Regions from separate parts of the Rubrivivax gelatinosus IL144 genome, predicted to be linked through region 2. Evidence: predicted binding sites of a transcription regulator. Region 2 holds the regulator's gene; the other holds the start of a gene.
What was found. Region 2 encodes FNR, which switches genes on or off when oxygen is low (the NO sensors DNR and NnrR bind a similar motif). Its sites were predicted from a motif close to TTGATNNNNATCAA; they were not measured.
Positions count from the first base shown of each region.

Region 1: the regulator FNR is predicted to act here: its motif matches at 2,295-2,308, upstream of RGE_RS10315 (DUF2249 domain-containing protein).

Region 1 covers NC_017075.1:2,205,150-2,219,805, forward strand. The annotation lists gene RGE_RS10300 (acyl-CoA dehydrogenase family protein) at 1-122, shown strand, start outside; gene ccoG (cytochrome c oxidase accessory protein CcoG) at 132-1,580, opposite strand; gene fdxA (ferredoxin FdxA) at 1,645-1,968, opposite strand; gene RGE_RS10315 (DUF2249 domain-containing protein) at 1,976-2,263, opposite strand; gene RGE_RS10320 (ATP-binding protein) at 2,372-4,795, opposite strand; gene RGE_RS10325 (FecR family protein) at 4,783-6,420, opposite strand; gene ppdK (pyruvate, phosphate dikinase) at 6,500-9,223, opposite strand; gene RGE_RS10335 (c-type cytochrome) at 9,332-9,997, opposite strand; gene RGE_RS10340 (c-type cytochrome) at 10,021-10,623, opposite strand; gene RGE_RS10345 (MtrB/PioB family outer membrane beta-barrel protein) at 10,623-13,400, opposite strand; gene RGE_RS10350 (DmsE family decaheme c-type cytochrome) at 13,425-14,429, opposite strand; gene RGE_RS24905 (helix-turn-helix domain-containing protein) at 14,557-14,656, opposite strand, start outside.
Region 2 covers NC_017075.1:3,392,698-3,407,353, reverse strand. The annotation lists gene RGE_RS24660 (DUF192 domain-containing protein) at 1-192, opposite strand, end outside; gene RGE_RS15550 (heavy metal translocating P-type ATPase) at 305-2,491, shown strand; gene ccoS (cbb3-type cytochrome oxidase assembly protein CcoS) at 2,500-2,736, shown strand; gene ccoN (cytochrome-c oxidase, cbb3-type subunit I) at 2,726-4,165, shown strand; gene ccoO (cytochrome-c oxidase, cbb3-type subunit II) at 4,194-4,814, shown strand; gene RGE_RS15530 (cbb3-type cytochrome oxidase subunit 3) at 4,829-4,996, shown strand; gene ccoP (cytochrome-c oxidase, cbb3-type subunit III) at 4,993-5,907, shown strand; gene ccoG (cytochrome c oxidase accessory protein CcoG) at 5,924-7,414, shown strand; gene RGE_RS15515 (hypothetical protein) at 7,438-7,677, shown strand; gene RGE_RS15510 (hypothetical protein) at 7,702-7,962, shown strand; gene fnr (fumarate/nitrate reduction transcriptional regulator Fnr) at 8,017-8,760, opposite strand; gene hemN (oxygen-independent coproporphyrinogen III oxidase) at 8,948-10,336, shown strand; gene RGE_RS15495 (sulfite exporter TauE/SafE family protein) at 10,394-11,083, shown strand; gene icd (NADP-dependent isocitrate dehydrogenase) at 11,233-12,489, shown strand; gene RGE_RS15485 (hypothetical protein) at 12,638-13,003, shown strand; gene RGE_RS15480 (response regulator transcription factor) at 13,008-13,760, opposite strand; gene RGE_RS23345 (ATP-binding protein) at 13,862-14,656, shown strand, end outside.

The DNA.
Region 1 (14,656 bases), 1.2 Mb from region 2:
GCGGCTACGGCTACGTCAACGACTTCCCGGTCGAGCGCATCTACCGCGACGTGCGCGTCTGCCAGATCTATGAAGGCACCAGCGACGTGCAGCGCATCTTGATCGGCCGCGCGCTGGCCTGAGGCCAGGTCTCAGCGCGGCACGAGAAAGGTCGACTTCTCGCGCCGCGACAGCGGCGCTTCGCCGTCGTGCGCGGCTTCGCTCAGAACGAAGGCCACCGGCACAGACTGCCCGGCCAGCGCTGCCGCAGCCTCGGCCGGCAGGCGCAGCCGCACGACGACCTGGGCCGCACCGGCGGCGTCGACCGTGATCGGCTGGGCGTCGACCACCAGCCCGGCCGGGCCTTCGGCGCTGACGACGAGCTGCTGCGGGTGTTCGCTGCGATTCGTCACCTGCAGCCGGTAGACGTTCTCGATCGCGCCTTCGTCGACCAGGCGCGCCAGCGTGCTGCGGTCCTTCAGCACGTCGAACTGGAAGGGGCTGCGCAGCGCCAGGCTGGCGGCGAACGCCAGCGTCAGCGCCGATAGCAGCGCGCCGTAGATCAGCACACGCGGGCGCAGCACGCGGCGCAGCGTCTCGCGCCGGCTCCAGCCGCCGGCCACGGCGTTCTCGGTCGAGTAGCGGATCAGCCCGCGTGCGTAACCCATCTTGTCCATCACGCCGTCGCAGGCGTCGATGCAGGCGGCGCAGCCGATGCACTCGTTCTGCAGGCCGTGGCGGATGTCGATGCCGGTCGGGCAGACCTGCACGCACAGCGTGCAGTCGACGCAGGAGCCCAGGCCCAGCGCACCGGCGTCGGCTTTCTTGGAGCGGGCGCCGCGCGGTTCGCCGCGGCCGGCGTCGTAGGCGATGACCAGCGAGTCGCGGTCGATCATCGCGCTCTGGAAACGCGCGTAGGGGCAGATGTACTTGCACATCTGCTCGCGCAGCAGGCCGGCGTTGCCGTAGGTGAAAGCGCCGTAGAACAGCGCCCAGAAGGCGCTCCAGCCGCCGATCTCGCCCTGCAGCGTGGCCGGCACGAACTCGCGGATCGGCGTGAACCAGCCGACGAAGGTCAGGCCGGTGACCAAGCTGAACACGGTCCACGCGGCGATCTTGCCGCTGCGGCGCGCGACCTTGGCGGCGCTCCAGGGCGCCCGGTCCAGGCGCATGCGCGCCAGGCGATCGCCTTCGAAGCGGCGCTCGATCCACATGAAGATCGAGGTGTAGACCGTCTGCGGGCAGGCGTAGCCGCACCACAGCCGCCCGGCGACCGCGGTGAAGAAGAACAGCGCCAGCGCCGACAGCACCAGCAGCCCGGCCAGGTAGATCAGGTCCTGCGGCACGAGCACCAGATCGAAGAGGTAGAAGCGCTGCGCGTCGAGGTCGAACAGCACCGCCTGGCGGCCGCCGATCTCCAGCCAGGGCAGGCCGTAGAAGAAGAGCTGCGTCAGCCAGACGAAGACCCAGCGCCAGGTGGCGTAGCGGCCGCTGACGGCGCGCGCGTAGATCGGCTGGCGCTTCTGGTAGAGCGAGACGACTTCCGGCGCCCCGGCGGCAGCGGCCACGGGGCGGATCGGGATCACGCGGGCATCGGGCATCTTCGTCACGGGCACTCCGGGGCGCCGCCGCGTCGCCGCAGCGGCCGGGGACACAAGGGGGCGTTCAGCGCTTCAGCTCGGCGCGCTTGAGCTTCACCGGGGCCCAGGCCTCGGCGTCGGGCAGCGCGGCGTGCAAGCGCGTGATCGCCGGCCAGGCGCGCGCCAGTTCGGCGTTCAGCGCCACGAAGTCCTGCTGGTCGCCGGGCACGTCCTCGTCGGCGTAGATCGCCTGCACCGGGCACTCGGGCACGCAGACCGCGCAGTCGATGCAGTCCTCGGGGTCGATGGCGAGGAAGTTCGGGCCTTCGCGGAAGGCGTCGGTCGGGCAGACGTCGACGCAGTCCGTGTACTTGCAGCGGATGCAGGACTCGGTGACGACGAAGGTCATCGTGCGCTCAGCCGCAGCAGCGGCCGCCCGAGCAGCAGGAGCCGGCGGCTTCGGCCGGCACGGCCTTGCGGATCTCCAGCTGCCAGACCTCGGGGCCGTCTTCCAGGTAGGCGACGGCGAAGCGGCCCGGGAAACGCTCGAGCAGCTGGCGTTGCAGCGGTGCCGGGTCGTGGTCGTCGACCAGCAGCAGGCCGTCACCGGCGGCCAGCGCCTGCAGGCGCGAGAAGACCAGCGTGTGGCGCTCGGCGGGGGCGACGGGGCGCAGGTCCAGAACGGAGGGGCTCGGGAAACTCATGGTCGGCGCAAAGATGTATGACGCGAGCAGATTAACCGAGGTCAAGCTCTAAAGCAACTCGCCAAATGCACCTTTATGCACGGAAAGCGGCGCCGGCCGCCTGCCGCTTCAGGCCTTGCGGCCCCAACGCTGCATCGCCTCGAGCAGCGCGGCCCGCGACACCGGCTTGGCCAGGTGCGCGTCGCAGCCGGCTTCGCGGCTGTCGCGCACGTCTTCGTCGTAGGCGTTGGCCGTCAGCGCGACGACCGGCGTGCGCGGCACGCCGCGCTCGGCTTCGAGCCGGCGCAGTGCGCGTGTCGCCGACAGCCCGTCCATCCGCGGCATCTGCATGTCCATGAAGACGAGGTCGTAGCGCTCGGCGGCCAGCCGCGCCAGCGCCTCCTGGCCGTCGGCGGCGACGTCGAGGCGGCCGACGTGGCCGGCGAGCATCGCGCTGACGATGTAGACGTTGAGCTCGTTGTCCTCGGCCAGCAGCACGCTGTCCAGCCAGACCATCGGCGGCGGTAGCACCGGCAGCACCGGCAGCACCGGCGGCGCCTCGCGCGGTGGCGCGGCCGGGGCGGCCGGCGGCGCCTCGTGCGCCGCCAGCGGCAGCTCCAGCGTGAAGGTCGATCCGGCGCCGGGCTCGCTGGCCAGCAGCACGTCGCCGCCCATGCGCTGGGCCATCGCACGCGTGATCGCCAGGCCCAGCCCGGTGCCGCCGTAGTCGCGCGAAATGCGCTCGTCGGCCTGCACGAAAGGCTCGAAGACCAGCCGCTGCTGCGCCGGCGCGATGCCGATGCCGGTGTCGCGCACCGTGAAGGCGATGCGGCCGCCGCCGCTGCGTGCCACGCGCAGCGAGACCTCGCCCTGGGGCGTGAACTTGATCGCGTTGCCGACCAGGTTGGTCAGCGCCTGCTCGATGCGGCGGCGGTCGCCGATCACCCAGGCCGGCAGCTCGGAGTCGACCTCGACGGCGAAACGCAGGCCTTTCTGCTCGGCGCGCGGGCGCAGCAGGCTGTCGACCGAGGCGATCGAGCTGCGCAGGGCGAATGGTTCGGCGGCCAGTTCGAGCCGGCCCGCCTCGATCTTGCCGAGGTCCAGCAGGTCGTCGATCAGTGCCGCCAGCGTCTGTCCGGCGTGGCGGAACACGTCGACATGGCGGCGCTGCTCGGCCGACAGCGCGGTGCCGGCCATCAGGTCGGCTACGCCGAGCACGGCGTTCAGCGGCGTGCGTATCTCGTGGCTGACGGTGGCCAGGAAGGCCGACTTGGCGGCGCTGGAGCGCGCCGCGACCTCGCGTTCCAGCGCCAGCCGGCGTTCGCATTCGGACTGCTCGCGGCGCTGCTGCACCAGCAGCGCGACCAGCGCCGCCGGCACCGCCGCCAGCGCGGCGGCCAGCGGCAGGCTGAGGGCTGCGGACTGCATCGCGCCGACGGCCGTGGCGACCAGCAGCAGCACGACGCCGGCCGAAGCCGCCAGCAGCATCCGCGTGCCGACACGCGTCAGCGCCGCCGCCAGCGCCGGCAGCAGCGCCAGCAGCAGCAGCGCCGCCTGCAGCGGCAGCGGCGCGGCACGCACCAGCCGGCCGTCGCGCAGCGCGGCATAGGTCTGCGCCGCGATCTCGGTGGCGTCCGCCTGGCCGGCGACGGTCATCGTGCGCCCGGCCAGCAGCGCGCTGCTGCCGACGAAGACGACACGGCCGTGCAGCGCCTGGGCCAGTTCGTGGCCGCCGGGCAGGGCCTCGGGGCCGGTGCTGGCCAGCGTCCAGGCGTCGCGGTACGAGATGCGCGGCACGCTGCCCTGCGGCGCCAGCAGCGGCCGCACGCGGCCTTGTGCATCGACCGGCCAGCGCCCGTCGACGTGGCCGCCGGCGGCGATCAGCGCCGCCAGCGCGACGCCGGGCAGGCGCTGGCTGCCGGCGGCATGCCACAGCGGCACGCGGCGCAGCACGCCGTCGTCGTCCAGCGGCGTCGTCACCACGCCCAGGCGCAAGGCCGCGGGGTTGGCCGGCTGCACCGAGACAGCGGGCAGCAGCAGCTCGCGCCAGCGCTGCGCGGCCGCTTCGCCGTCGGCCGCCGGCGAGGGCGCCATCGCGTCGATGCCGGCGGCGGCCAGCACCACCGGTGCGCCGGGCGCGCCCAGCGTGTCGGCGAGCTTGCGGTCGTCGAGCTTGCGGCCGTCGGCCGTGTGGCCGTCGGCGCTGGCGGCGCTCACCGGGCGGCCGTCGACGGTGTCGCGGCGCTCGGCCAGCAGCAGCTGCAGCACGACGGTGCGGGCGCCGTGGCGGCGCAGCCCGTCGATCAGCAGCGCATGCGTGTCGCGGGTGTAGGGCCAGGCGCCGTTGCCCTTCATGTCCTCGATCGAACGGTCGTCGGCGTCGACGATCAGCACGCCGGCCGGCGGCAGCGCCGGCGCTGCCAGCCGCTGCGCCCAATCGTCCAGCGGCTGCGACCACCAGGTCTGCAGCGGCGACAAGGCCACCACCAGGGCGGCGAGCAGGCCGGCGGCGGGGATGCTCCAGCGGCGTGGATCGACGCTCAGTGCAACCACAACAGCGCCGGCAACAGCCACCACCAGCGCCAGGCCCGGGGCACCTCGAACTGCTGCGCGCTGCCCCAGCCGCCGGCCCGGCCGTCGGCACCGACGGCGCGCACGCGCACGTCGTAGAGGCCCGCGCCCGGCGGCTCGAAGCTCCAGGCCGGGCCGTCGCTGCGGCCTTCGGCCACCGGCTCGGCGAACGCGGCGTCGCGTGCGACCTGGATCTCGTAGTGCACGCCCGGGCGCGGCGACGCCGGCCAGGCGAGCGAGACGCGATCGGACGCGGTGTCGGCCCGCGGCGGCTCGGCCGGCGGTGCCGGCGGCGGCTCGACGACCTGCAGCGCCAGCGCCTCGCCCCAGGGGCCGGCGTCGCCGCCGGCACGCACGCTGCGCAGGCGCCAGAAATAGTCGCCGGGCACGAGTTCGGCTTCGGTCTCGGTGGCGTTCAGCTCGCGGTCGACGAGCGGTGCGGCGAAGTCGGCCGTCGCGGCGATCTGCAGTCGGTAGTGCTCGGCCTCGGGATGGCGGGTCCAGCGCAGCGGCACGCGGCCGGCGTCGACCCGCGCGCCCGGTGTCGGCGTCATCGGCATCGGCGGCTCGGGCCGGGCCTTCAGTTCGAGCGCGACGCGCGCGTCCAGGCCTTCCAGTCCGTCGGCCGCGATCGCGCGCACGCGGAGTTCGTAGCGGCCATCGGGCAGCTCGTCGGGCCAGTCGGCGGCCGGGCTCTCGAAGCGGCCGTCCAGGCGCAGCCGGCTGTCGCCTTCGGCGTCGAAGACCTGCGCCCGGTAGGCGGCGGCGCCGGGTGTCGGCGTCCAGGCGAAGGCCAGCGGCAGGCGGCCGACGGCCGCAGCCGGTGCCTGCAGCAGCGGCGCCGGCAGCAGCGGCGCGGCAGGCTGCACGCCGCCGCGTGTGGCGACGATGCCCAGCCCGGCGCCGACCGGCCGGGCGCCGGCGGCGACGCGGCCCTCCAGCACTTCGAGCCGCGTGCCGGTCTCGTCGGTGCGGGCGCGGAACTCGGTGCCGCGCACCGCGAGGTTGACGACCGGGGTGCGGATCTGCAGGCGCGGGCGCGGCGGTGCCGCCGGCCGGGTCTGCACGCTGGCCTCGGCGCCGCCGGCTTCGAGCCGCAGCCGCGACTCGCGGTAGGCGCTGGCGCCGCGCCGCAGCAGCGCTTCGATGCGCAGCCGGCTGCCGGGTTCGACCAGCAGGCGCGAGCCGTCGTCGAAACGCAGCACCGTCGACGCCGATCGCGCCCCGGTGACGATCTCGTCGCCGTCGGCGACACGTTCGCCCGAGGCCAGCGGCCGCGGCGCTTCGCCGGGGCGGCGCAGCTCGACCTCGCCGTGAACGAACAGCACCTCGGCCTCGACCGGCCGCGTTCGCAGCCAGGCCACGGGGATCTGCAGCGTCTGGCCGACCGGCAGACGGCGAGGGTCGGCGACCTCGTTGTGCTGCTGCAGCGCCTGCCAGCCGATGCCCGGGCGCAGCAGCCGCGCCTGCAGCGCGATCAGCGTGTCGCCGGCGCGCACCCGGTAGGCCCACGCCGGGCCGTCGCCGGCGGCGTGCACCGGGGAACTCAACGCGACGAGGGCCAGCAGACCGGGCAGGGCGCCGCGGTGCATCGAAAGGTACGACATGCCGTGCGACCGACGACCCGAAGCCGTCGCGTAGGGATGCGACGGATTCTACGGGTCGGACCTGAGCCCGGTGATCAGCTCATGACGCGATGGCCGCCTGCGCCGCGGCCAGTCGCGCGATCGGCACGCGGAACGGCGAGCAGCTCACGTAACGCAGCCCGGCGCGGTGGAAGAAGCCGATCGAGGCCGGGTCGCCGCCGTGTTCGCCGCAGACGCCGAGCTCGATGTCCGGCCGCGTCGCACGCCCCTTGGCGACCGCCATCTCGACGAGCTGGCCGACGCCCTTCTGGTCGATCGAGCGGAACGGGTCGTGCTCGTACAGGCCGAGCTTCAGGTAACGCGGCAGGAAGCTGCCCGCGTCGTCGCGCGAGAAGCCCATCGTCATCTGCGTCAGGTCGTTGGTGCCGAAGGAGAAGAACTCGGCGCTCCTGGCGATGCTGTCGGCCACCAGCGCCGCGCGCGGCGTCTCGATCATCGTGCCCAGCATCCAGTGCACGGTCTCGCCGCGTTCGGCGAACACCTGCTCGGCGACGCGGCGGATCACCGCCGCCTGCTGGTCGAGCTCGCGAATCGTGCCGACCAGCGGCACCATGATCTCGGGCACGACCGCCGTGCCGCGCGACTTGGCGTTGAGCGCGGCCTCGAAGATCGCGCGCGCCTGCATCTCGGTGATCTCGGGGAAGCTGATGCCCAGCCGGCAGCCGCGGTGGCCGAGCATCGGGTTGAACTCGTGCAGTTCCTCGACACGCATCTTGATGCGCCCCAGCGAGACGCCCATGTCGCGCGCCATCGCCAGCTGGCCGGCGTCGTCGTGCGGCACGAACTCGTGCAGCGGCGGGTCGAGCAGGCGGATCGTCACCGGCAGCCCGTCCATCTCGCGGAACAGGCCCTCGAAGTCGCTGCGCTGCATCGGCAGCAGCTTGGCCAGCGCCTTGCGGCGGCCGGCCTCGTCCTCGGCGAGGATCATCTGGCGCACCGCGACGATGCGGTCGCCCTCGAAGAACATGTGCTCGGTGCGGCACAGGCCGATGCCGGTGGCGCCGAACTTGCGCGCGACGGCGGCTTCTTCGGGCGTGTCGGCGTTGGTGCGGATCTCCAGCGTGCGGTATTTGTCGGTCAGCGCCATCAGCTTGCCGAAGTCGCCCGACAGCTCGGCGTCGCGGGTGGCGATGCGGCCGAAATAGACCTCGCCGGTGGAGCCGTTCAGCGAGATCCATTCGCCTTCGGCGTAGACCGTGCCGTCCACCGTCATCGTGCGCGCCTTGAGGTCGACGTGCACCGCGCCGCAGCCGCTGACGCAGCACTTGCCCATGCCGCGTGCGACGACGGCCGCGTGCGAGGTCATGCCGCCGCGCGCCGTCAGGATGCCCTTGGCGACGCTCATGCCGCGCAGGTCCTCGGGCGAGGTCTCCTGGCGCACCAGGATCACGTCGCGGCCGCGCTGGCTCCAGGCCTCGGCCTCGTCGGCGAAGAAGACGATCTGGCCGGTGGCCGCCCCGGGCGAGGCGGGCAGGCCGCGTGCGATCGGCCTGGCCTGGGCCAGCGCACGCGGGTCGAACACCGGGTGCAGCAGGTCGTTCAGGCGGTCGGGCGCGATGCGTTCGAGCGCGGTCTTCTCGTCGATCATGCCCTGCTCGAGCATCTCCATCGCGATGCGCACCATCGCCGCGCCGGTGCGCTTGCCGTTGCGTGTCTGCAGCATCCACAGCCGGCCTTCCTGGATCGTGAACTCCAGGTCCTGCATGTCGCGGAAGTGGTTCTCCAGCGTCGTCTCGGCCTCGATCAGCTGGCGGTACAGATCGGGCATCAGCTCCTCGAGCGAGGGGTACTTCTCGGCGCGTTCGGCTTCGGGGACCAGGGCCAGTTCGGCCCAGCGCCGCGAGCCGACCAGCGACACCTGCTGCGGCGTGCGGATGCCGGCGACGACGTCCTCGCCCTGCGCGTTGACCAGGAACTCGCCGTTGAACAGATCCTCGCCGGTGCCGGCGTCGCGCGTGAAGGCCACGCCGGTGGCGCTGTGGTCGCCGAGGTTGCCGAAGACCATGGCCTGCACGTTGACCGCCGTGCCCCAGGACTCGGGGATGTCGTTGAGTTCGCGGTAGACGCGCGCCCGGTCGTTGTTCCAGCTGTCGAAGACGGCGACGATCGCGCCCCAGAGCTGTTCCCAGGGGTCGACGGGGAAGTCGCGGCCGATGCGCGCGCGGATCAGCGCCTTGAAGCGCGCGACCAGCTCCTTCAGGTCGGCGGCGTCGAGCTCGGTGTCGAGCTGCACGCCGCGCGCTTCCTTGACCATGTCGATGACGACCTCGAAGGGGTCGTGCTCCTCCTTGGACACGGGCTTGAGGCCCATGACGACGTCGCCGTACATCTGCACGAAGCGGCGGTAGGAGTCCCAGGCGAAACGTTCGTTGCCGGCCTTGCGCGCCAGGCCCTCCACGGCCTCGTCGTTGAGGCCGAGGTTGAGGATGGTGTCCATCATGCCGGGCATCGACGCCCGGGCGCCGGAGCGCACCGACAGCAGCAGCGGGTCTGCGGCGTCGCCGAAGCGTTTGCCCATCTCGGCCTCGACCGAGCGGATGCCGGCCAGCACCTCGTCGCGGATCATCTCCAGCAGCCGCTCGCGGCCGAGCGTGGTGTAGGCGGTGCAGGCCTCGGTGCTGATCGTGAAGCCCGGAGGCACCGGAATGCCCAGGCGGCACATCTCCGCGAGGTTGGCGCCCTTGCCGCCGAGCAGGTTCTTCATTCCGGCGGCACCTTCGGTGCCGTGGGAGCCGAACAGGTAGACGTACTTCGTCGAGGACATGACCGACACCTTTCGGACGGCCGGCGGCGGCCAGCCTCGGCGACCATTCTGCGCAACGCCGGGCGCGCGTCCAGCCCCGCGCTTCAATGCAGCGACGGTGTCGGCTTTTCAGGGCGCGCTGGGCAGGCGCGAGACGTAGTCGGCCAGCGCCGCCAGCTCGCTGAACGAGAAGCCGCGGATCGTCTCGACCATCTTCGGGTCGGCGTTGCCGCGCACGCCGTCGCGGATGTAGACCAGCTCGCGCAGCAGGTACTCGTAGTGCTGCCCGTTCAGGCGCGGATAGAAGCGTGCGGCGTCGCCGCTGCCGTCGGCACCGTGGCAGCTCGTGCACTGCGCCTCGTAGACGCGGCGGCCCTGCACGAGCTCGGTGCCGGCGCCGCGGCCGTTGGTCGGCGGCGACGGCAGCGCCGCGAGGTAGGCGGCGATGTCGACGACGTCCTGCGTGCTGACCAGCGCCTCGTCGATGAAGGGCCGCATCTTCGGGTTGAAGCGGCGGCCGGCGCGGATGTCGAGCATCTGCTTGACGAGCACGCTCGCGTGCTGGCCGGCCAGCCGCGGGTAGCTGCCGTCGGCGCGGCCCAGCGCGTTGGGCAGATGGCAGCCCTGGCAGACCTCGTAGGCCGCCTGGCCCCGCGTGGCGTCGGCGTGCCGGCCCAGGGCCTGCACACGTTCGTCGCGTTCGGCGCTGCCGGTGTCGGGCGGCGCCGCGAGCGAAGCGGTCGAGGCCCAGACCAGCGCCAGCGGCGCGAGGCGGTCGATGCGGCGCAGCTTCATGCGTTCTCCTCGGTTTGCGGGGCTCATGGCAGCGTCGCGAGGTATTCGGCGACGGCGGCGATCTCGTCGTCGCTCAGGCGTTCGGCCACCGTGCGCATCACCTTGGCCTTGTCGTTGCCGCGTGCGCCGTTCTTGAAGGCGCGCAGCTGCGCTGCCGTGTAGGCCGGGTGCTGGCCGGCCAGGCGCGGGTAGCGTTCGTTGCCCACGGCGCCCGGCTGGTGGCAGCCGACGCAGGCCGGCACGCCGGTGCCGGTGTTGCCTTCGCCGAAGATCGCCTGACCGGCGGCGACCAGGGCCTCGTTGTCGGCCTTGTTCGGCGCCGGCGGCTGGGCGGCGTAGTAGGCGGCCAGGCGTGCGATCTCGGCGTCGGGCACGTGCTCCAGCACCGGCGCCATCACGTCGTTGCGGCGTTTGCCGGCGAGGAAGTCGCGCAGCTGCTTTTCCAGGTAGACCGCCTGCTGCGCCGACAGCCGCGGGAACACCGGCACGAGGCTGTTGCCGGCGGGGCCGTGGCAGGCCGCGCAGAGGCTGTCGACGAGTGCCGGGGCGTCGTCGGCCAGGCTGGCCAGCGGCATCAGCGCCGCCGCCGCCAGCCAGCGCGCCAGGGTTTGCTGCAGCGTCGCCATCAGAACATCACTCCGATCAGCACGCCGAGCATCGTCGCGCGGTAGCTCTGCGGGCCGGTGTCCAGATAGGTCTGCTGGTTGTTCGACGGCGTCGGGTTGGCGGCGACGCCGTCGTAATGCCAGTCGGCGATGCGCGTGCGTTCGTGGCGCAGCAGCCAGCGGCTGTAGACCTTGGGCGTGTGCGTGACGACGAGGTTGAAGTCCAGCGCGTGCTGGCGGTAGCGCAGGTCGGGCAGGCCCGAGCCGATCAGCGCCAGCGCGGCCAGTTCGGTGTCGGTCGGCGCGCCGCTGGTCACCAGGCCGAGCGCGGCGGCGTTGTAGCTGTAGCCGGTGCTGGTGCGGCCGCTGACGTAGCCGTAATGGGCCTCGAAGCGATAACGGCCGAACTCGTGGTGCAGGCCGAAACCGGCCGAACGCGTGTCGTCCTTCTGTTCGACGGTCCAGCGCCGGCTGTTCGGATACAGCGGGCTGAAGTCCGAGGCGCTGCCGCACAAGGCCTCGAAGTTGTCGCCGGTGACGACGCCGCTGGAGCCGATGACGCTGATGCCGGCGGCCGTCTGCGCCGCGGTTGGCGTCGCGCGGGTGCTGATCGAGCCGTCGCTGTAGAAGTAGTAGTTGCTGCCGAGCACGCAGGCGTTGGTCTGCAGCCCGGCCTGCGCCATGCGGCTGCGCTGCAGGCCCAGCGTCGCCGAGACCGAGGTCTGCGTCGTCGGCTGCCAGTTCCAGTCGGCGTTCAGCGAGTTCAGCTGCTGCGTGCCGCCGCGGCCGTAGGCCGAGCCGGGGTAGCGCTGCTCGCGCGCCAGCGCCGCGAACGACAGGTCCATCGTGTCGCTCAGCGCGCGGTTGTAGCGCGCGTTCAGCGTCGCGGTGTCGCGGTCGGCGAGGTCGAACTTGCGCATCAGGTCGCTGGTGTGGATCCAGCTCGCGGCGTTGACGCCGCTGACGCTGGGCGTGGGCCCCAGCGACGAGCTGTAGAAGGACTCGTAAGGGTCGGCGACGTAGGTGCTGCCGCGGCGGCGCGCGTATTCGCCCGACAGGCGCAGCGTGCCGCTGGCGATGTCGCGGTCGACCCAGCCGGCCTTCAGCCGGTCTTCCCAGGTGCGTTTGCGCTCGCGGTTCTCGCGCTGCACCGTTTCGCGTTCGAGCATCAGGTTCAGGCTGCGGTGGCGGCCCAGGCGCCAGTCGCCGGCGAGGCTGGCGTTGTCCTGCTTCAGCCCGTACTGCGGCGCGCCGATGTTGACGTTGCCGGCGCTGGGCACCAGGCCCAGGGCCTTGATCGCGTCGAGGTCGCAGCGCAGCGTGTCGTAGGCGGTGGCCGGGGTGCCGGCCGGGTTCTGGCCGGCGGTGGCGTTCGGGATCGCGAAGACCGCGCCGCTGCCGTCGTTGATCAAGCGCCCCCACTGGCCGGTCAGCGGGTTGCAGGCCCAGTACTGCGGCGACTTGTCGATCGTCTCGTAGCGCCGCAAACGGGCTTTGACGTCGAGCGCCGCCAGCGGCTGCAGCGCCAGCGCGAAGTCGTACAGCCGCGAGTCGATGCGGCGTTCGGCGCTGTCGCGCGACAGCGAGGCCAGCGTGTCCCAGGCGCCGCCGGCGACGCCGTTGACGGCGGCGCTGCTCGAGCGCGTCATCGGGATCAGCGTGTCGTCCTGGCGCGACGAGGCCAGCGAGACGACGCCGGTGAAACGTGCGTTCGCCCACTCGGGCATCGCGTGCGCGAACTCGCCCTTGAGGTTGAAGTAGTCGTTGTCGGGCGGCAGGTCGAACACCGCCTCGGGGAAGCTGGCGATGCCGTTGGCCGCCGCCAGGAACAGCGGGCTCTCGACGGTCAGCGTGTCGATGCGGTTGCGGAACAGCGAGGCCGACATCACGAGGTTGGCGCTGCTGCGCTCGCCGTTCCACTGCAGCCCGGCGTAGATCTCGTGGGTGTCGTAGTCGATCGACTCGGCGGTCTCGACGCCGCCGGTGCCGCCGCCGCCGCCCATCACCATGCCGAACGGCCGCGCGCCCTGGCGCTTCTCGCTGGCGAAGCTGGCGAACAGCGACAGCGACTCGTCCAGCGGCAGGTCCAGCCGCAGGCCGCCTTTCTGGCGCAGCAGCGACAGAGTTCGCTCCGGCGCGGCGAGCGCCGCTTCGCCGATCGCGATGTCGGTGCTGGCCGCGGTGGCCGGCGCCTTGGGGCCGGCCGGCAGCTGCGACAGCGTCAGCCGGCTGCTGCCGATGCCGTTCCAGAGGCTGCGGTAGCCGCTGGTGAAGACGTGCGGCGTCTCGTTGTAGAAGGCCTTGAGCCGCCAGCCGTTGTAGCGCCCGGTGCTCAGCGTGGCGAAGCCGTCGTCGCGGCCCAGCGAGGCGGCGCTCAGGTCCAGGTAGTTCCGGCCGTCGGCGCTGTCGCCTTGCAGCCGCAGGCCGCCGAGCAGCAGCCCGGAGTCGAGGTCGCGGTATTCGAGCAGCTTGGCGGCGTCGCGGTCGCCGCCGACCTTCAGCCCGCCGCCTTCGACCTGGCCGCGCCAGCGCCAGCCTTCGCCGTCGGCGGGCTCGGCCACCCGTGCCGGCTGGGCGTTGAGCAGGCCGGTCGGGTTGCGTTTGACGCCGGCTTCGCCGATGCCGTCGGGGTCCAGCGCCGGCACGCGCAGCCCGGCGCCGGGCATCAGCACGTTGCCGGGGCTGGTGTCGGTGCCGACGCCGGAATCGGCGCGGGCCGGGGCCGCGGCCATCTGGGCGAGTGCGCTGCCGATCAGCAGGCCCAGCAGGCGGCGTTCGCACGAGGTCGAATGACGCATGGGACGGACTCCTGGTTGACGGGGTCAGCGCTGGAAGCGCGCGCCGGCGGGGTGGTTGCTGCCGTGGATCTGCACGTGGCAGTTCTGGCAGCTGCGGCCGACCATGCGCTGGCTGGTCGCGCCGCCGGGCAGCTGGCCGGCGCCGGCGGTCTGGTTGGCGCGGAAGAAGTTGTTCGGGTGGCCGACCGAGGGGCTGTGGCACTGCTGGCACAGCTGCGGCCGCGACGCGACGAGCAGCTTGTCGTGGTTGCTGCCGTGCGGGCTGTGGCAGTTGGTGCAGCTCTCGCGCACCGGCGCGTGCTCCCAGAGCATCGGCCCGCGCTTCTCGGCGTGGCAGCTGAAGCAGACGTTGTTCGTGCTGTCGGCCTTCAGCAGCGGCCGCGTCGTGCTGCCGTGCGGGTTGTGGCAGTCGACGCAGCTGACCTTGCCCTCGGGCAGCGGCATGTGCGAGCGCTTGTTGAACTCGGCACGCTGCTGCTGGTGGCAGCGCGAGCAGACCTCGTTGATCGTGCTGCGCGCTAGCAGGCTGTTGGTCGACACCTTCTGCATCGGGTTGTGGCAGTCGGCGCAGCCCAGTTCGTTGCCGGCGTGCGCCGAGCCCGGCCAGTGCAGCCGGTTGCCGCCTTTGTGGCAGCCCAGGCAGGACTCGTTCTGCCGCGCCACCGGCGTGTCCCAGCCCTTGGTGAAGCCGATGATCAGGTCCTTGTTCTTCGGGTCCTTGGCGTGCAGCGAACCGGGGCCGTGGCAGGCTTCGCAGACCAGGCGCTCGCGTTCGTTGCGCGGGTTCTGGCGGAAGGCCTTGGCGTGCGGCGTTTCGCTGTAGTGCAGGTTCTCCTGGCTGTGGCAGCCGGTGCAGGCCTTCTCGCCGATCGGAAAGGCCTCGGCCTTGAAGCCGGCCGGCGCGCTGGCCGCCGGGGCCGCCGTGGGCGCGGGTGCCGCCAGCGCTGTTGCGGCGGTGCACAGCAGTGCCATGAAGGCCTGTGCCACGAAGGCACGCCAGCCGCTGCGGCCGGACGCGGTGTCGCCCATGTCTCCCCCTGTTCGTTCTGGTTCTCGGGGGCCACGATAGGCAGGCGGCGGCGGCCCGCTTGTCCGCGGCTGAACCGCGGCTTGACTGCAACTGAAGCGCGGCCGCGGGGGATTTCCCCCGTCGCGCTCACACCGCGCTGGGCGGCACGCCGAAACGGCGCTTGAAGCTGCGGCTGAAATGCGCCGGGCTGGTGAAGCCCCAGGCCCAGGCGACCTCGGCCACCGGC
Region 2 (14,656 bases):
CCCGGTGGCCTGCTGCTCCGGGGTCTGGGCGACCTCGGCCTGGATCACGTACATGCCCGCCGTCAGCGGCACGGTGGGCAGCTTCGGCTGCGGCCCCCCCTGAGCATGGGCTGTGGGTAGCGCAAAAGAGACAAGGAGCGCAAGTACTCCGGTCAAACGCGGATAGCTATAAACTTTGATATAGGTCGTCATGTTCGAGGCAGGAAGCGAAACTACATATCCCGGCGACGGTGACCGCCGCCCCAGATCGTCAGCTTCCATGAGTCTCTCCGGCTTCGCCCCCCTCCAGCAAGCGGCACCTTCCTTGGCCGCCGTCGACGACCCGTTGGAGCTCGCTCGCTACACCCGTTGGGTGCAGGAAAGCGATGGCGTTCGGCTCGGCGAGTCGGCGCTCCAGATCTCCGGCATGTACTGCGCGGCCTGCACGGGCATCCTCGAGAACGCGTTGCGCGCCGTCGACGGCGTGCGCGAGGCGCGCGTCAGCGCCGCGGCGCAGCGCGCCACGGTGCGCTGGGATCCGGCGAAGACGCAGCCCTCGGCGCTGATCGCGGCGATCCGCGCCGCCGGTTACGACGCGGTTCCGGACGCCGCCGCGCCGGCGCGCGAGATGCGCCGCACCGAGCACCGTGCGGCGCTGTGGCGCCTGTTCGTCGCCAGCTTCTGCGCGATGCAGGTGATGATGTTCGCCACGCCGAGCTACGTGGCCCATGGTGATCTCACGATGGAGATGCGCCAGCTCCTGAACTGGGGCTGCTGGGTGCTCTCCATTCCGGTGGTGCTGTTCTCCGCCGGCCCGTTCTTCCGCGGGGCCTGGCGCGGCCTGCGCGCCGGGCGCATCGGCATGGACGTGCCGGTCAGCATCGGCGTCGCTGTCACCTTCGTGGCCAGCACCGGCGCGACCTTCGATCCCAGCGGCGTCTTCGGCCACGAGGTCTATTTCGATTCGCTGACGATGTTCGTCAGCTTCCTGCTCGCCGGCCGCTACCTCGAGCTGCGGGCCCGTCACCGCGCGGCCACGGCGCTGGAAGGTGCGCTGGCCTGCCTGCCGGAAACCGCGCAGCGCCTGGAAGCCGACGGCAGCATCAGCGAGATCAGCGTCCAGCGCCTGATGGCCGGCGACCGCGTGCGCGTCGCGCTCGGCCAGGCCTTCCCGGCCGACGGCACGCTGATCGAGGGCTCGACTCAGGCCGACGAGTCGCTGCTGACCGGCGAGTCGGTGGCCGTCGACAAGGCCTGCGGCGCCGCGGTCGTCGCCGGCAGCGTGAACCTCGGGGCGCCGGTGACGATGCGCGTCGAGCGCGCCGGTGCGGACACGCGCTACGAAGCCATCGTCTCGATGATGCGCGACGCGATGTCGCAGCGTCCGGCGCTGGCCCGCGTCGCCGACCGCTGGGCCGTGCCCTTCCTCTGGGCCGTGCTGCTGCTGGCCGCGGGGGCTGCGGCGGTCTGGAGCCTGATCGACCCGTCGCGGGCGATCTGGGTCGCAGTGTCGGTCCTCATCGTCACCTGCCCGTGCGCGCTGTCTTTGGCGGCGCCGGCGACGATGATCGCCGCCGCCGGAGGTCTCGCGCGCCGCGGCGTGCTGGTGCAGCGGCTCGATGCGCTGGAGGATCTGGCCCGTGCCGACCATCTGTTCATCGACAAGACCGGCACCTTGACCGAAGACCGGCCGGTGCTGGCGACGACGCTGGTGCTCGACGAGGGCGTCGATGCGCTCGGCCACGCGGCCTCGCTGGCGGCCTGGTCGCGTCATCCGCTGTCGCAGGCGCTGGCCGCGGCGCTGCCGGCATCCGGGCTGGCCTGGGAGGCGATCGAGGAGGTGGCGGGCGAGGGCATGCGGGCCACCGCAGCCGACGGCGCGCAATGGCGGCTGGGCCGTGCCAGCTTCGCCGGGGCTGCCGAGCGCGACGACGTCCAGGTCTGGCTGTCGCGGGACGGTCGGCCGGTGGCCGGCTTCGGTTTCGATGAGCTGCTGCGGGACGGCGCGGAGCAAGCCGTGCGCGAGCTGCGGGCCGACGGCGTGCGCGTGACGCTGCTGTCCGGCGACGCGCCACAGCGCGCGGCGCGGCTCGCGCGGCGCCTCGGTCTCGATTCATTCGTCGGCGGGGCCCGCCCCGAAGACAAGCTGGCGGCCGTGGCCGCCGCTCAGCAGGCCGGCGAGCGTGTCGCGATGGTCGGCGACGGGGTCAACGACGCGCCGGTGCTGGCGCGTGCCGACGTCTCGCTCGCGATGGGCCAGGGGGCGCTGGTCGCTCGCGCTCAGGCCGACGCGGTGCTGGCCTCGAACCGTCCTCTGGACTTGGTGCGGGCGCGCCGCAGCTCGGCGCGGGCGATGCGCATCGTGCGCCAAAACATGATCTGGGCCGCGGCGTACAACGCCGCGTGCATTCCGCTGGCCTTGATCGGCTGGCTTCCGCCATGGGCTGCTGGCTTGGGCATGGCGGGTAGTTCGCTCTTCGTGGTGCTCAACGCGCTGCGGGCAGGGCGCTGAAGGCTCGAATGGACATCCTGTACCTGCTCATCCCGCTGTCGGCGGTGCTGGTGCTGATCATCCTCGGCGTCTTCGGCTGGGCCCTGCATCGCGGCCAGTTCGAGGATCTCGAGTACGAGGGCGAGCGCATTCTCCAGGACGACGATGGCCCGGTTGACAGCCATCAAGCCCTGTCCCAGATCAAGCCTGAACAATCGTCAAATTTGCTTCCTGAACGACGCGAGGAGAAGCCGTATGGCTCATGAATCGTCACCGGCGACCCCGGTGTACTACGACACCCCGGTGAGATATTTCTCCGTGGTGGCGGTGCTGTGGGGGATCGTCGGCATGCTGGTGGGGGTGATCATCGCCGCCCAGTTGGCATGGCCCGAACTGAACCTGGGCATCCCTTACATCACCTACGGCCGTCTCCGACCGCTGCACACCAACGCGGTGATCTTCGCGTTCGGTGGCTCCGCGCTCTTCGCGACTTCGTATCACGTGGTGCAGCGGACCTGCCAGGCCTCGCTGTTCCTGCCGAAGCTGGCGATGTTCACGTTCTGGGGCTGGCAGGTCGTCATCCTGCTGGCGGCGATCTCGCTGCCGCTGGGCTTCACGACCGGCAAGGAGTACGCCGAGCTCGAATGGCCGATCGACATCCTGATCGCCGTCGTCTGGGTGTCCTACGCGATCGTGTTCTTCGGCACCATCGGCAAGCGCACCGTGCGCCACATCTACGTGGCCAACTGGTTCTTCGGCGCGTTCATCATCGCCGTGGCGCTGCTGCACATCGTCAACAGCGCCGAAGTGCCGGTCTCGCTGACGAAGAGCTACTCGGTCTACGCGGGCGTTCAGGACGCGATGGTCCAGTGGTGGTACGGCCATAACGCGGTGGGCTTCTTCCTCACCGCCGGCTTCCTGGGGATGATGTACTACTACATCCCGAAGCAGGCCGGCCGCCCGGTCTACAGCTACCGGCTGTCGATCGTGCACTTCTGGGCGCTGATCTTCACGTACATGTGGGCGGGCCCGCACCACCTGCACTACACCGCGCTGCCCGACTGGACCCAGTCGATCGGCATGATCTTCTCGCTGGTGCTGCTGGCGCCGAGCTGGGGCGGCATGATCAACGGCATCATGACGCTGTCGGGCGCCTGGCATAAGCTGCGCGACGACCCGATCCTGAAGTTCCTGATCGTCTCGCTGTCGTTCTACGGCATGTCGACCTTCGAAGGGCCGATGATGTCGATCAAGACGGTCAACGCGCTGTCCCACTACACGGACTGGACCGTCGGCCACGTGCACAGCGGTGCGCTCGGCTGGGTCGGCCTGATCTCGATGGGCTCGCTGTACCACCTGATCCCGCGCATGTTCGGGCGTCAGACGATGTACAGCACCCGTGCCATCGAGCTGCACTTCTGGGTCGCCACCATCGGCATCGTCCTGTACATCGCCGCGATGTGGATCGCCGGCGTGATGCAAGGCCTGATGTGGCGTGCCGTGAACCCCGACGGCACGCTGGTCTACAGCTTCGTCGAAGGCGTCAAGGCCACGTACCCGTTCTACGTGATCCGTCTCGGCGGTGGCCTGCTGTACCTGACCGGCATGGTCATCATGGCCTGGAACACGGTCATGACGATCAAGAGCGGCAAGGTCGTGCCGGCGCCGATCCCGATGGTCCCGGCCCACGCCTGACCGCCAGAACCCTAGGAGATACAAGACCATGGCACACAACCATGCCGTCGGCGGTCACGAGAAGATCGAGACCAGCAACTTCCTGATGATCGTGCTGATCCTGCTGACGGTCGCCGTCGGCGGGCTCGTCGAGATCGTGCCGCTGTTCTTCCAGCGCTCCACGACCCAGCCGGTCGCGGGCCTGAAGCCCTACACCCCGCTGCAACTGGCCGGGCGAGACATCTATCTGCGCGAAGGCTGCTATGGCTGCCACTCGCAGATGGTGCGCCCGTTCCGCGCCGAGACGCTGCGCTACGGCCACTACTCGATGGCCGGCGAGTTCGTCTACGACCATCCGTTCCAGTGGGGCAGCAAGCGCACGGGCCCGGACCTGCAGCGTGTCGGCGGTCGCTACAGCGACGAGTGGCACCGCATCCACCTGAACAACCCGCGTGACCTGGTGCCCGAGTCCAACATGCCGGCTTATCCGTGGCTGGCCAAGAACGAGGTGGACGCGGCAGGCCTGGCGCCGCGCATGAAGGCGCTGCGCACGGTCGGTGTTCCCTACAGCGACGACGAGATCGCCAAGGCCGCCGACGAAGTGAAGGGCAAGACGGAGATCGATGCCGTCATCGCCTACCTGCAGGTGCTGGGCACGGCCGTCAAGTGACGCCGCAACCGACCATGGACATCAACACCCTCCGTACCGTCGTCACGGTGGTGAGCTTCGCGCTCTTCATCGGGATCGTGGTCTGGACCTGGTCGCGGCGCCGCCGCGGACATTTCGACGAGGCGGCGATGCTTCCCTTCATCGAGAAGGACGGCGCCGAAGCCTCAGGAGAACGGAAATGAGCGATTTCTTCAACTCGGGCTGGTCACTGTATGTGGCCGGCATCACCGTCGTCAGCCTGATCTTCTGTCTGGTCGTGCTGATCGTGGCCAGCCGCCGCAAGGTCATGGCCGACGACAACACGACGGGTCACGTCTGGGACGAGGACCTGCAGGAACTGAACAACCCGCTGCCGCGCTGGTGGGCCGGCCTGTTCCTCGTGACCATCGCGTTCGCGGTGATCTACCTGGTCCTGTACCCGGGTCTGGGCAGCAACAAGGGCGCGCTGAACTGGACCAGCACCGGCCAGCACTCGAACGAGATGGACAAGGCGCGGGCCCAGATGGCGCCGCTGTACGCCAAGTTCGTCGCCCAGTCCGCCGAGGACCTGGCCAAGGACCCGCAGGCGATGGCTATCGGTGAGCGCCTGTTCGCCAACAACTGCGCCCAGTGCCATGGTGCCGACGCGCGCGGCAGCAAGGGCTTCCCGAACCTGACCGACGACGACTGGCTGCACGGCGGCACGCTCGACAAGATCAAGGAGACGATCACCCTCGGCCGCGTCGGCAACATGCCGCCGATGGCCGCAGCGGTCGGCACGCCGGAAGACGTGAAGAACGTCGCCCAGTACGTGCTGAGCCTGTCTGGCAGCCCGCACAACGAAGTCGCGGCGCAGCTCGGCAAGCCCAAGTTCGTGGTCTGCGCCGCGTGCCACGGCCCGGACGGCAAGGGCATGCAGGCGGTCGGTTCGGCCAACCTGACCGACAAGATCTGGCTGCACGGCTACGGCGAGCAGGCGATCATCAACATGATCAACAACGGAAAGGTCAACGTCATGCCGTCGCAGGCGGCCCGCCTGAGCCCGGAGCAGATCCACGTTCTGGGCGCCTACGTCTGGAGCCTGTCGCACCGGACGACGGTCGCGTCGCGCTGATCGGGAGTTTCACGACATGAGCCAAGTGCGGGTCGACCTCGAAGACCGGCCCGCCGCGGCACGGGCCGCCTCGGGCGCGGAACCGGCGAAAGCCGGCGCCGCGCCCGAGGCGGTCGTTTCGCTTTATGCGAAGCAGAAGAAGATCTACGCCCGCTCGGTATCGGGCTGGTTCAACGGCTGGCGCTGGGCGCTGGTCTGGGCGACGCAGCTGGTGTTCTACGGGCTGCCGTGGCTGGACTGGAACTCCCGCCAGGCCGTGCTCTTCGACCTCGGCACGCGGCGCTTCTACATCTTCGGCCTGGTCCTGTATCCGCAGGACCTGATCTATCTGTCGGCGCTGCTGATGATCTCGGCTTACGCGCTGTTCCTGTTCACCGCGGTGGCCGGCAGGCTGTGGTGCGGCTACGCCTGCCCGCAGACGGTCTACACCGAGATCTTCATGTGGGTCGAGCGCCGCTTCGAAGGCGACCGCAACGCCCGCATGCGTCTGGACGCCGGACCCTGGACCTTCGAACGCGTCTGGCGCAAGGGCGCGACGCAGTTCGTCTGGATCGCGATCGCGCTCTGGACGGGCCTCTCCTTCGTCGGCTACTTCACACCGATCCGCGAGCTGCTGCCTTCGGCGATGGCGATGTCGCTGGGGCCCTGGGAAACCTTCTGGGTGCTGTTCTACGGCTTCGCGACCTGGGGCAACGCCGGCTACATGCGCGAGCAGGTCTGCAAGTACATGTGCCCGTACGCGCGCTTCCAGAGCGCGATGTTCGACAAGGACACGCTGATCATCAGCTACGACGCCGAGCGGGGAGACCCGCGCGGCACGCGTTCGCGCAAGATCGACGCCCGCAGCCAGGGCCTGGGCGACTGCATCGACTGCGGTCTGTGCGTGCAGGTCTGCCCGACCGGCATCGATATCCGCAACGGCCTGCAGTACGAGTGCATCGGCTGCACCGCCTGCATCGACGTCTGCAACGGCGTCATGGACAAGATGAAGTACCCGCGCGGGCTGATCCGCTACGCGACGGAGAACGGCATGGCTCAGCACCAGACGCGCGGCCAGATGCTGCAGCGTGTGCTGCGCCCCCGGGTGCTGGTCTACACGGCGATCTTGATCATCATCGTCGGCGCCTTCGCGGCCAGCCTCGCGATGCGCAGCCCGTTCCGTGTCGACGTCGTGCGCGACCGCGCCTCGCTGGCGCGCATCGTCGACGAAGGCTACATCGAGAACCTGTACCGCCTGCAGGTCATGAACGCGACCGAGTCGACGCAGCGCTACCGCATCAGCGCCGACGGCCTGACGCCGATGGTGGTCGACGCCCCGAAGGACTTCGAGGTCGAGCCGGCCGATGCGCGCTGGGTGACGATCGCCCTGCGGGTGCCGCCGGATACCGCCAGCCAGGCAGGGCCTGGAGCCCACGCGATACAGTTCCACATCGAACGACTGCCCGACGCGAACGACGCGACGCCGGTGGTCGCCAGCGAGAAATCAACGTTCGTCGTCCCCCGATGACGCTGCTTCGACCGGAGCCCCTGATGAGCACTCTTCCCGTTTCCCGCGACGCAACGCCCTGGTGGCGCATCGGCATGGTCTGGCTGGTGGTGTCGGGCCCGCTGATCGTCGTCATCGCGGCCGTCGCGACCGCCGTCATCGCGATCCGCGGAGCCGACCTCGTCATCACCGAGGTGCCGTCGTCGGTGCCGCAGTCCGGCGAAGTCCAGGCCGACACGCCGGCGATGGCTGCGCGCAACCACGCCGCCACCGCGGCGCCCTGAGCGGCTACTCCCGCGAGGCATTCGATGAGGCGGCGTGCGCGCGACTGGAGTGCGGTGCTCTGGCCCGCGTTCCTGGCCGCGGTGGTGCTGGAGCTTGCGCTGTTCTCGGTGCTGGATCCGGCGGCGCTGCGCTGGTTCGGCGGCGGGGCGATCGAACTCGATCCCGCAGCCGTCTACACGCTGGCCTTCTTCGTCTTCTGGGCCGCTTCGGCGGCCGCCGCAGGCATGACGCTGCTGCTGTCGCGCAGCGAGCACGAAATCAACAGCCGAACATTTCGCAGCTGAAGAAAACAAAACGCCGCGCAATGCGCGGCGTTTTTGTTTGCACCGGGGTTCGGGTCAGCAGGCGGCGGAGGAGCCGTTGACGAGCTTTTGCAGCGCCTGCGGGTCGAGCACGCGGATCTGGCGCTGCTTGACCTCCAGGATGCCGTCGTCCTGGAACTTCGAGAACGTGCGGCTGACCGTTTCGAGCTTCAGGCCGAGGTAGCTGCCGATCTCCTCGCGCGTCATGCGCAGGATCAGCGAGTGCGGCGAGAAGCCGCGCGTCTGCAGACGCTGGGTCAGGTTCAGCAGGAAGGCCGCCAGGCGCTCTTCGGCGCGCATGCTGCCAAGCAGCAGCATCACGCCGTGATCGCGCACGATCTCGCGGCTCATGATCTTGTGCAGCTGGCGTTGCAGGTCGCTGAACTCGCGCGACAGGTCTTCGAGCTGCTGGAACGGGATGACGCAGACTTGCGAGTCTTCGAGCGCCACCGAGTCGCAGGTGTGACGGTCGGTACCGATGCCGTCGAGGCCCAGAAGTTCGCCCGCCATCTGGAAGCCGGTGACCTGATCGCGGCCGTCTTCGGAGGACACGCAGGTCTTGAAGAAGCCGGTGCGAACCGCGTAGAGCGACAGGAAGGGATCGCCGGCACGGAACAAGGTCTCGCCACGCGGAACCGAACGGCGCGTCGCCACCATCGTGTCGAGCCGCTCGAGCTGGTCGTTGGACATGCCGACCGGCAGACAGAGTTCACGCAGGTTACAGCTCGAGCAGGCGACCTTGAACGGTTCAAGCCGGATGCCGGAAGACGTGTTGTTCATAGGGGTTCGACGATTGGAGTCAGTTCGGTCCGGCGTGGCGGGGCAGACCCGAGTATCGCTCATGACGTCGCTCAAGGGCATGGTCAATTCTTTGCTTGCGTCTCGGGTGGGCGCTTGAGACAGATCAAGCCGATTGGGTGAGTGTTTGGCACAGTCCAGCCCGTACCGCATGACGGCCGGATGAATTATGGACACGATTGTTCCTGAAGCACTGCTGAGGCGCCTCGACGTGCCCGGTCCCCGCTATACCTCGTACCCCACCGCGGACCGCTTCGTCGAAGCCTTCGGCCCTGCTGAGTACCGGCAGGCCTTGCGACAACGAGCGGAGGGCAGCACGGTGGGCGGCACGCCACCGCTGTCGCTTTATATCCACATTCCGTTCTGCGAATCGGTCTGCTACTACTGCGCCTGCAACAAGATCATCACGAAGCACCACGAGCGCAGTGCCGAGTACCTTGACGCGCTCGAAGCCGAAATCGCATTGCACGTCGCCGAACTGGGCAAGGGCCAGTCGGTGTCGCAATTGCACTTCGGTGGCGGCTCGCCGACCTTCCTGACCGACGAGGAGATCGGCCGGCTGATGACCCGGCTGCGCGAGTCGTTCAAGATCGTCGCCGGCGCCGAGATCTCGATCGAGGTCGACCCGCGCACCGCGACGCCCGAACGCCTGAAGAGCCTCGCCGGCCTGGGCTTCAACCGCATCAGCTTCGGCATCCAGGACTTCGACCCCGACGTCCAGGAAGCGGTGCACCGCGTGCAGTCGTACGACAGCGTGCGCGACCTCGTCGTCGCTGCGCGGGCCAACGGCTTCGAGTCGATCAACGCCGACCTGATCTACGGCCTGCCCAAGCAGACGCCGGACTCGTTCGCGCGCACGATCCAGCAGATCGCCGAGCTGCGCCCGGACCGCATCGCGCTGTACGCCTACGCGCACCTGCCGACGCGCTTCAAGCCGCAGCGCCGCATCCTCGCCGAGGAACTGCCGCTGGGCGAGCAGCGCATCAAGATGCTGGGCGGCGCCATCGCCGGCTTCATCGCCGCGGGCTACACCTACATCGGCATGGACCACTTCGCGTTGCCGGGCGACGCGCTGTCGGCCGCACGCCGCCAGGGCCGCCTGCACCGCAACTTCCAGGGCTACAGCACGCAGCCCGACTGCGATCTGATCGCGCTGGGCGTGTCCTCGATCGGCCGCATGGGCGCGACCTACAGCCAGAACGCGAAGACGCTGCCCGAGTACTACGAGTCCATCGCCAAGGGCGAATTCCCGATCGTGCGCGGCCTGACGCTGACGCGCGACGACCTGCTGCGCCGGGCGGTGATCATGGCCATCATGTGCCAGGGGCGCGTCGAGTACGAGTCGATCGAACTTGCGCACCTGATCAAGTTCCCCGAGTACTTCGCGGCGGAACTCGAGGATCTGACGCCGTTCGCCGAAGGTGGGCTGCTGGAGATCAACGACGACTCGATCCAGATCACCGCGCTGGGCTGGTACTACGTGCGCGGCGTCGCGGCGGTCTTCGACAAGCACCTGCGCGCCAGCGGCAACCGCGAGCGCTTCTCGCGCATCATCTGAGCCGGCACGGGTTATCCCGCGACGGGATAATCCGGGCATGACTCTTCGGGCCCCCGCGTGGACTTCGCGCTCGTCGTCAGCGCGCTGATGCTCGGGCTGGCCGGCGCGCCGCACTGCATCGCGATGTGCGGCGCCGCCTGCACGGCGCTGCTGCCACCCGGCCAGCGCGCCGCCCTCTGGAGCTTCCATCTCGCCCGCGTGGCCGGCTACGCGGCCGGCGGCGCGCTGGTCGCCTCCGGCGTCAACCTGCTGTCGGCCGTCGGCGAACTCAGCCCCGCGCTGCGGCCGCTGTGGACGCTGGCGCACGCTGCGGCCCTCGGGCTCGGCCTGTGGCTGCTGTGGAAGGGCCGGCAACCGGCCTGGCTGGAGAACATCGGCCGCAGCGCGCAGCGACGTGCACCGCAGGCCGACGCCGCCGGCTGGCGGCGCATCGCCGGGCCGGCCCGCGCGGCCACCGCCGGGTCCTTGTGGGTCGCCTGGCCTTGCGGCTTGCTGCAGTCGGCGCTGGTCGTCGCCGCGCTGGCCAACACGGCCGCCGCCGGCGCCGCGGTGATGGGCGCCTTCGCGATCGCCAGCGGCGCGGGCCTGGTGCTCGGCCCGATGCTGTGGTTCAAGCTCGGCGTGTCGCAGTCGGCGTCGGCCGCAGTCTGGGCCACACGCGCCGCGGGCGCGCTGCTGGTCGTCGCCTCCGGCTGGGCTCTGGGCCACGGCCTGTGGATGCAGTGGCAGGCCTACTGCGCCACCTGAATGCCGCCGCGCATCGCGGCGCCGTGTCCAGCGTTTGTCCTTCGAAGGCCCTTGCACGTCAGTCGGGCGACAGTCGTTGACCTAGAATCAATTCCCGCGAATTCATCCCCGACGACCCACCGCATTCGCGGTTTGTGGAGACCTTTTTCATGTACCAGCACATCAAGGTGCCCGAGGGCGGGCAGAAGATCACGGTCAACGCCGACTTCTCGCTGAACGTCCCCGACCAGCCCATCATTCCGTACATCGAGGGCGACGGCACCGGTTTCGACATCACGCCGGTGATGTTGAAGGTGGTCGATGCGGCGGTCGCCAAGAGCTACGGCGGCAAGCGCAAGATCCACTGGATGGAGGTCTACGCCGGCGAGAAGTCGACCAAGGTCTACGGCCCCGACGTCTGGCTGCCCGAAGAGACGCTGCACGCGGTGCGCGATTACGTCGTCTCGATCAAGGGCCCGCTGACGACGCCGGTCGGCGGCGGCATCCGCAGCCTGAACGTCGCGCTGCGCCAGGAACTCGACCTCTACGTCTGCCTGCGCCCGATCCAGTACTTCAAGGGCGTGCCGACGCCGCTGAAGGAGCCGGAGAAGACCAACATGGTCATCTTCCGCGAGAACTCCGAGGACATCTACGCCGGCATCGAGTGGGAAGCCAAGAGCGAGAAGGCGCAGAAGGTCATCAAGTTCCTCATCGAGGAAATGGGCGTCAAGAAGATCCGCTTCCCGGAGACCTCGGGCATCGGCATCAAGCCCGTGTCGCAGGAAGGCACCGAGCGTCTGGTGCGCAAGGCGATCCAGTACGCGGTCGACAACGACAAGCCCAGCGTGACCATCGTGCACAAGGGCAACATCATGAAGTTCACGGAAGGCGGCTTCCGTGACTGGGCCTACGCGCTGGCGCAGCGCGAGTTCGGCGCCCAGCCGATCGACGGCGGCCCGTGGTGCTCGTTCAAGAACCCGAAGACGGGCAAGGACATCGTCATCAAGGACTCGATCGCCGACGCCTTCCTGCAGCAGATCCTGCTGCGCCCGGCCGAGTACTCGGTGATCGCGACGCTCAACCTGAACGGCGACTATGTCTCCGACGCCCTGGCCGCGCAGGTCGGCGGCATCGGCATCGCCCCGGGCGCCAACCTGTCGGACTCGGTCGCGATGTTCGAGGCCACCCACGGCACCGCGCCCAAGTACGCCGGCAAGGACTACGTCAACCCGGGCTCCGAGATCCTCTCGGCCGAGATGATGCTGCGCCACATGGGCTGGACCGAGGCTGCCGACCTGATCATCAGCGCGATGGAGAAGTCCATCCTCAGCAAGCAGGTCACCTACGACTTCGCGCGCCTGATGGACGGCGCGACGCAGGTCTCCTGCTCGGGCTTCGGCAAGGTCATGATCGAGCAGATGGGCTGAGCCCGCGCCTGCCGCAACCCTGACGAAGGCGCCCCTCGGGGCGCCTTTGTCGTTCTTGCAGATCGAAACATCGTGGCGGCGCGGGTGAAACGAAGCCGTCACCTTGGGCGGGCAAGCTGGCCGCATGACAGCCGATCGGGGTGATGCGATGGACGACGTGCAGTACGGCGACGGCCCTCGGGATCTGGCGGCGGTGAAAGCCGCCTGGGACGCGGCGCCGCCGCCCGACCGGGTGACGCTGCTGGCGCGGCTGCTGCAGCCCCTGGGGCCGCTGGCGCGTGCGGCGGTCGCCTCGGGGGCGTTCGCGGCCTACGTCGGGCGCGAGCACTGGAGCCAGGTCCAGGTGCGTTTCGAGGACGCGATGGCGCTGCCGGCCGAGCAGCTCGTGGCGCTGGCGCGTTTCAGCTTCGACGTGCAGCCCGACGTGCTGCGCCTGCCGTCCACCGCCTCGGCCGCGGGGCTGGGGCTGGCGGCGCTGCTGGGCGCGCTGGCCCTGGTGCTGCCGCGGCGCTGACGCCTCAGACCAGGGTCTGCACGCTGGTGTTGAAGGCGTAGCCGACGCCGCGTTCGGTGACGATCAGGCTCGGATTGAACGGGTCGGGTTCGATCTTGCGCCGCAGCCGCAGCACCTGGACGTCGATCGTGCGGTCGTAGACCTCGGCGCTGTTGAGCCGCGACAGGCCCAGCAGCTGGTCGCGGCTGAGCACGCGCTGCGGCGCGCTGCAGAAGGCGACCAGCAGGTTGAACTCCTGGTTGCTGAGCTCGACACGGCGCCCGTCGGGCGCGGTCAGCCGGCGCGTGCCCAGGTTCAGCTCCCAGCCGGCGAAGCGGAAGGCGCGCCGGCGCTCCTCGCGCACCGGCTGTTCGGCGGCGGCGCGTGCGGAGATGCGGCTGCGGCGCAGTACCGAGCGGATGCGCGCCAGCAGCTCGCGCGGGCTGAAGGGCTTGGTGACGTAGTCGTCGGCGCCCAGTTCCAGCCCCATCACGCGGTCGGCCTCCTCGGAGCGCCCGGTCAGCAGCACGATCGGCACCTCGGCACGCTCGCGCAGGCGGCGGGCGAGGTCCAGCCCGTCCTCGCCCTGCAGGCGCAGGTCCAGCACCACGAGGTCGATCGGCTCGTCGGCGAAGGTGCCCAGCATCGCTGCGCCGTCGGCCACCGCGGTGACGCGGATCTCGTTCTCGCCGAGATAGTCGATGAGCAGTTCACGCAGCGCCGGGTCGTCGTCGACGACGAGAACGTGAGGAACCGGGAGGTCTTGGGCGATGGGCATGACAGACTGTCGCCGTGAATGGGGCCGACAACACATTAGCGTTCGAGCCGCCGGTTGCGCCGACAGCGGCGACGGCGCCTCCCCCTACGGGCTGGCGCGACTTGCTGGCGACGCGGCTGGTGCTCGTCGTGCTGCTGGTCGAGCTGCTGGTCGCCGCCGCGGTCGCGCTGGGGCTGTGGACGCTGCGCCGGCAGACGCTGGACGCCGAGCAGCGCCATCTGTCCTCGCTGGCCGGCGCGATGGCGGCGCAGGCCGAAGCGACGCTCGACGCCGCCGGTGCGGCGCTGATGGCCACCCGCGACGAGCTCGCCGAAGGCCTGCTGACGCCGGGTACCCGCTCGGCCGACGCGCTGCTGCGGGCCCGCATCGCCGCGCTGCCGCGGTTCCGCTCGCTGGTCGTCGTCGACCGGGGCGGCCAGGTGCTCGCCGACTCCGACGTCGACCGTCCGACGCTGTCGCCGCAGCAGCGCGAAGCGCTCGCCGCCGTCGGGACGGCGCCGCCCGGGCGCCTGTACCTGGGCCGAGCCGATGCCGGCGAGGGCGTGGTGCCGCCGGCCATCGCCGTCGCCACCGACTGGCGCGACGGCCAGCGCCGCTTGCGGGGCGCGGTGCTGCTGATGGCCGACGCCGAGTTCCTGGACCGCGACTTCCCGCAGCTCGCGCCTACGGCCGACACGCGCCTGGGCCTGTACCGGCGCGAGGACCTCAGCCCGCTGGCCGACGGTCCGGGCGCGCTCGGCGGCGAGCCGGTGCCGGCGGCGGATCTGGCCGGACTCTGGTCCGGCCACCCGGGCGACGCTGCCACGCGTCTCGTCGCGTCGCGCCAGCTCGACGGCGGCCGGCTGTTGCTGGTCGTCTCCCGCGACCGCGACCGGGCCTTGGCCGCCTGGTCCGGC